Regions from separate parts of the Rhizobium sp. BR 362 genome, predicted to be linked through region 1. Evidence: predicted binding sites of a transcription regulator. Region 1 holds the regulator's gene; the other holds the start of a gene.
The links. The regulator LexA, encoded in region 1, represses DNA repair genes until DNA is damaged. The targets are predictions, from matches to a motif close to TGTTCNNNNTGTGTTCNG.
Positions count from the first base shown of each region.

Region 2: the regulator LexA is predicted to act here: its motif matches at 1,231-1,248, upstream of QDY28_RS09245 (helicase-related protein).

Region 1 is NZ_JARWGH010000016.1:99,032-102,423, forward strand. It holds gene QDY28_RS19615 (DUF2721 domain-containing protein) at 36-527, shown strand; gene lexA (transcriptional repressor LexA) at 918-1,640, shown strand; gene QDY28_RS19625 (ComEC/Rec2 family competence protein) at 1,621-3,392, opposite strand, start outside.
Region 2 is NZ_JARWGH010000005.1:125,266-128,657, forward strand. It holds gene QDY28_RS09235 (YMGG-like glycine zipper-containing protein) at 1-2, opposite strand, end outside; gene QDY28_RS09240 (DUF3309 domain-containing protein) at 47-202, opposite strand; gene QDY28_RS09245 (helicase-related protein) at 1,490-3,392, shown strand, end outside.

The DNA of each region.
Region 1 (3,392 bases):
ATACTGGATGACGTTGGACAGGAAGGAGATCCAATGTGCTGAACGACCATCTGACGTCTATTGCCGCGCATGTTATCCAAATAGCACTGACTCCGGTCTTTCTGCTGGCAGGCACCGCCGGATGCCTCAATGTCTTTTCGGCGAGGCTCGCTCGCGTCTCCGACCGGGTCAACAGCCTTTTCGAACGGGTGACCTCGGACGATCCGGATGAAACGCGGTTGCTGCAGCTCTACTATCTGCGGCGGCGAACATTGGCGCTAGAGATTGCAGTCCTGCTCGGCACGGCATCGGGCGTGTTCACATGCCTCGCGACGCTGGGTCTCATGGGCGGTGCGATTCGCCAGCAGTTTCGCGAGCAATTATTGCTCTGGCTCTTCGGCCTTGCCGTCTTCGCGCTCATGGGCGCTTTTATCGCCTTTCTCTTCGAAATGATTCTGGCCGGGCGCAGCATGCTGCGGCAGATAGCCAACGACCGCACCTTGCTCGAGCATCGGCACGGGAGTTCCAGAAAAAACCCAAGCTATTGAATTCCCGTCCAATATCGCTACGGACGGAACCGATCAAAGCCGCTCCGAATCCAATCTTCCCAGTCTGATCTACAGATTGCCCTCCTTCGTTCAGCAACCATCCTCCCCAAAGAGCTTAGTTAGCAAACAGATGGGCTCACATCGCTTTTTTGGATGAGCTGTCCTGACGGGCACAAAAAGGCTTTCCGCAGAATTCCTGATATATTTCCGGTCTTTAACTCGGATGTATCGAAAAAAATCTGTCCGACCGGGACCTGTTATGTTCCCATTTATTTGTTGCGCTTACAAAATCTTCACCAAAATTTAAGGGCTTGCGGAACACATATGGAACATATAGTGTCCGTTCTGGATTTGTTTCACGACACCTTCTCACTCCTGAGGTTCAAAACGATGTTGACGCGCAAGCAGCAGGAACTGCTTCTCTTCATTCACGAACGAATGAAGGAGTCCGGTGTTCCGCCATCTTTCGATGAGATGAAAGATGCGCTGGACCTTGCGTCCAAGTCCGGGATTCATCGTCTCATCACTGCCTTGGAAGAACGCGGCTTCATACGCCGGCTGCCGAACCGGGCCCGGGCACTGGAGGTCATCAAGCTGCCCGAGGCCTATAGCCCGAGCTTGCAGCCGCGTCGCGGTTTTTCACCGAGCGTCATCGAGGGGAGCCTTGGCAAGCCGCAACTTGTGCCGCCGCCTGCTCCCGCCAAGCCGGTGATTGAGGAAAACAACAGTTCAGTCTCAGTTCCCGTCATGGGCCGCATTGCCGCCGGCGTTCCGATCTCGGCCATTCAGAACAATACCCACGACATCACGGTTCCCGCCGACATGCTCGGCTCCGGCGAACATTATGCGCTGGAGGTCAAGGGCGACTCGATGATCGACGCCGGCATCTTTGACGGCGATACGGTCATTATCCGCAACGCCACCACCGCCAATCCGGGCGACATCGTCGTTGCTCTCGTCGATGACGAGGAGGCGACGCTGAAGCGCTTCCGTCGCAAGGGAGCTTCGATCGCGCTGGAGGCGGCGAACCCGGCTTACGAGACCCGTATTTTCGGGCCGGATCGCGTGAAAGTACAAGGCAAGCTTGTCGGCCTCATTCGCCGCTATCACTGACGGGTGACACCGGTGCGATCGGCGCTCCGAAAGTGCCCGTTCGCCAGTCGTAAGCGCGATGAAGGCTCCATGGCCGCGTCAGATTTTCAAACGCCGCCGTTATCATCGGCTTGTCGGCGCGGAGATTGATTTCGATGGATCCGGTGCGGCGTAGCGTTGCACCTGTAAAAAGCATGGCGCCAGAGCGGCAGTGGTCCAGACGCAGACGCACGGGGGTGACGACGATGTTAGCGGTGTCGCAGGCTGGGGCGAGATAGGCAGCATCCTCAATGGTGACGAGCATTTCGCCATTGTCCAGCATTGCCACGCACCATGCCCCTTTTTGGCAGGCGAAGCCACCCTGCCCGGCATTGTCCAGTGCCGCATCCATCGCCTTTCGAACGGCGACTTGCTCGTCGGAAGTCAGCCGGCGATGCTTGTCCGATTTGCTGATCTTGGGGAGCTGACTGCCGGGCGGAAGCATCGTTGGCGGTTGCTGCTCGGTGATCGCCAGGGCTCTTTGCCATTGCTCGAAGATGAAGTCGGGCGGCTTTTCCCGGTTGGTCGTCAACGCGCCGTTGCGCAGCAATGCGACGAGCGTGCCGTCCTCGGAGATCATCAGATCGGGTTTCGGAACACCGGGGCTGAGTGCCACGACCGCGACCGAACCGATGATCAAAAATGCACCTGCATGCCGCAGCCATGTTTTCAGCAAGGTCATCAGCAAGAAGCCGGCTATGACCGTCGGGAACAGCCAGACCGGCAACCGGCCAAAGGGAATGTTGCCGCCCCAGGCGGCGACCGTTTTGGCAATGACGATGACAGCATCAAGGCCCGCGCCGGTGATCTGCCAGAAGGGAGCATCGACGCCGAATGGCATCAGCAGCGTCGCCGCCATGCCAAACGGCATGACCACAAATGAGACGACGGGCATAGCCGCCAGATTGGCGATAAGCCCATATGTCGCCAACCGGTGAAAATGCTCGATCGAGAAAATCGCAGTCGATGCGCCGCCGATAAAGGAGGTCGACAATATGCCTCCGAAGAAGCGCGAGACGAAGAGCAGCGGACGCATGAGCCGGAAGCGGGAGAGAACGCTCTCCCGATGCGGTCTTTTCGTCCAAAGCGAATAACCCGACACCAAAGCCAATGTGGCGGCATAAGACATCTGGAAACTTGGTCCGAGCGCCTGCGACGGCGACAGAATAAGGATGACGATCGCGGACAGCGCCACATTGCGAAGGCTGAGGGATGGCCGGTCGAAGAGCACGGCGATCAGCATGATCGCCATCATAATGAAAGCGCGCTCTGCCGATACCCCGAAGCCGGAAATAAAATAATAGGCTGTCACTGTGATCAGCGCACCGAAGGCTGCGATCTTCTTCGTTGGCCAGGCCTGTGCCACGCCGAAAAATAGGCTAAGCGCATAGCGCAGGCCGACATAAAAAATGCCTGCAGACAGCGCCATGTTCAGGCCGGAAATTGCAATGATGTGCGCAAGGCCTGAAGTCCTGAGCGCTTCCGTCGTCTCATCCGAAATTGCTCGTCTCTCATCGGTGACAAGCGATGCCGCGAAGGCGCCGGTGTCACCGGGCAAAAGCGTCCTAATCCTGTCGCCGATGCTGCTGCGCAAACGCGCAAGCCAAATATCCGCCTTGTCCAGAAACGACCCCTGGGCAACATCACCAGATGGCGACATTAGCATCGGCGTTCCATAGGCAAAGCCATTCGCGCCGGTGCCATCGAAATAGGCGCTGAAGGCGAAATCGTTGA
Region 2 (3,392 bases), on a different contig from region 1:
ATAACATTGCTCCCTAGTGTGTGAGGTCTTCAACAAATCGGCCGGATCAGATCCGGCCCATCAATAGCAGAATGAGAACGATGACAAAAACCAGCCCGAGACCGCCCGATGGACCGTAACCCCACCCCCGGCTATAACCCCAGTTCGGAAGCGCTCCGATCAGCAACAGAATCAAAATCACGAGCAATATTGTACCAAGCATAGCGTAATCCTCCGCGTCCAGCCCTAGAGCATCCCGCCAGAGCGACCTCACGCAAGCGGATAAGATGCGCTAGATACAAGTGCTGATGCGTCCTTATCCGTTTCTTCGAATGAGAAGCGCATCAATGCCGCTGTCGATAGAAACTTATTTCCTCGAAAATTGTTCCGGCTCAGAAATAAAAACCCATAAAGATGAGCCGGCATGCGGAGGCAAACAAGTTAACGCAGGCACGGACGCCATGCGGCTGAAGAGCTGAAAAGGACTTCGGCTTATGGTTAAAATTTTCTTTAAATACAATATCTTGCGGTGAACGAAACGAGAAAGCGGCCGTGTCCGTGATTCGTCAGCGATTCGTTCTGCATTTGGGCTTTGGTTAACGGCGGCAGCGGTTGGCCATGACGGGATCTACTTCTTTGGATGGATCGGGTTAGGTCTTGTCACCGAAAAGTAGTATCTTCTGCGCCGAAATGGTTAATGTCGCGCAATTTTCTCCCAACCGGCTCATTTATCTCATTCTCCATCTGGATGAGCTCATTCGTTCAAACGCTATATCTAGCCGTGAACAAATCGAGTACACGAAGGAAAAGGCGATTCGTCGCCGATTCGTTCCGGCTTTGATCGAGAAGTTAACGCATTCAATCAGAACGCGAAATTATGGGCTTTTTATATTACGATTCTCTCAAAAGTTAATTGCAATCCACGATTCGATGTGATTCGCCGCTTCAACCCTGCAGAGTCCTGTGCTTTTCTTTCGGAAAGACGCTAGATATTGTGGAGAACAAATGCGGAATTGAGGGAAGTCAGCGATTCGTCGCCAATTCGTTCCGGCTTTGGCCCGAATCTTAATGGGAAGTCGGTCGCGGCATGCGTTGTGAAATTCGGCGACGTTTACAAAAGGTTAACCATGTTCGCAAACGCGCCTGCCCTTCCGCTGGATTCGACGTTTGTCCGCCAGTTCACATAAAAAAAGCAGAAAAATCCGATTCACGATCTGGTGGACTTTCGCAGAGCGAAATCCACATATAGTGGTGAACATAAAGGGAACTGAATGGAGTCAGCGATTCGTCGCCGATTCGTTCTCAAGCTGTTCCCGACTCGTCGGGACTCGTGTGGGATGTAGGGAGAATGTAGCTCTTGGTTGAACCTGCCGGAAATAAAATCGCATATTGCGGCCGTTGTTTTTTCATTCAGGTCTTGCCTTTGTCACATATGGTCGTCATCTCTTCTTCTCTTCCTTGGGGACCTTGCTGATCGGAAGACAGTGGTTTCTCGCCCATGCATGGACCTATGACTCAGACTTCGCAGCCAATGATCCTGAGCGGACGCGGCGTGACCGCGGTGCTCGGACCCACCAATACAGGCAAAACCCATTATGCCATCGAGCGCATGGTAGCGCATGGGAACGGCGTCATCGGCCTGCCGCTGCGGCTGCTGGCGCGCGAGGTCTATACCCGTGTCGTCGAGAAGGTCGGGGCGCAGAATGTCGCGCTGGTCACCGGCGAGGAGAAGATTTCGCCGCCGAATGCGCGTTATTCCGTCTGCACCGTCGAAGCCATGCCGCGCGACACGCGGGCATCTTTCGTCGCCATCGACGAAGTACAGCTCGCCGGCGATCTCGAGCGGGGCCATATCTTTACCGACCGCATTTTGCATTTGCGCGGGCGTGACGAGACGCTGCTGCTTGGCGCCGGCACGATGCGGCCGATCCTCGAGCAGCTCTTGCCGGGGATCACCGTCGTCGAGCGCCCCCGGCTCTCCCATCTCTTCTATGCCGGGCAAAAGAAGATCACCCGCCTGCCGCAGCGCACGGCGATCGTCGCCTTCTCCGCCGACGAAGTCTATGCTATCGCCGAACTCATCCGCCGCCAGCGCGGCGGAGCGGCTGTTGTCCTCGGCGCGCTCAGCCCGCGTACCCGCAACGCACAGGTCGCTCTTTATCAGGCGGGCGATGTTGAATATCTCGTCGCGACCGATGCGATCGGCATGGGACTTAATCTCGATGTCGATCATGTGGCCTTTGCCCAGGATCGCAAGTTCGACGGCTATCAGTTCCGCAAGCTCAATCCGGGCGAACTCGGCCAGATCGCCGGCCGCGCCGGCCGCCATCTGAAGGACGGCACTTTTGGTGTGACGGGCCACGTCGATCCCTTCGACGACGAATTGGTGCGACGCATCGAGGGTCACGAGTTCGATACGGTTAAAGTGCTACAATGGCGCTCAAAGGACTTCGATTTTTCCTCGATCGCATCGCTGCGCGCGAGCCTCGAGAGCGCGCCGCGCGTTCAGGGCCTGACGCGCGCGCTGCCGGCAGTCGATCAGCAGGCGCTGGAATATCTGTCGCGCGATCTGGAGATTTCCGATCTCGCCAATACTCCGGAGCGAGTGGAAAAATTATGGGAAGCCTGTGCGCTTCCGGACTATCGGCGGATTACGCCCGCCCAGCATGCCGATCTCATCGCCACCCTCTTTTCCGACCTTGTACGCTATGGCACGGTAAAAGAGGACTTCCTGGCCGAACAGGTGCATCGCGCCGATCGGACGGATGGCGAAATCGACACGCTTTCGGCGCGAATCGCGCAGATAAGGACTTGGACCTATGTGTCGAACCGGCCCGGTTGGCTTGCCGATCCGACACACTGGCAAGAAAAGACGCGGGAAATCGAAGATCGATTGTCTGACGCGTTACATGAGAGGTTGACGAAACGCTTTGTTGATCGCAGGACATCTGTGCTCATGAAGCGCCTGAGAGAGAATGCGATGCTGGAAGCTGAAATCAGTGTGAATGGGGATGTCTTCGTCGAGGGGCATCATGTGGGACAGTTGACCGGATTCCGGTTCACGCCTATCGCGGGAACCGAGGGGCCGGACGCCAAGGCTGTCCAGACGGCCTCTCAAAAGGCGCTGGCGCTGGAGTTCGAGGCGCGCGCCGCCCGCATCCATGCGGCCGGCAACAGCGATCTGGCGATCAGTGCGGATGGCCTCGTCCGTTGGCTCGGCGATCCCGTGGCGCGGCTCTCGGGCAGCGATCATGTCATGCGTCCGCGCGTCATCCTGCTGGCTGACGAGCAGTTGACGGGCAATGCGCGCGACCATGTCGCCGCTCGCATCGAGCGCTTCGTGAACCATCATGTCAGCACGGTGCTGAAACCGCTCGACGATCTGTCGCGCGCCGAAGATCTGCAGGGTCTTG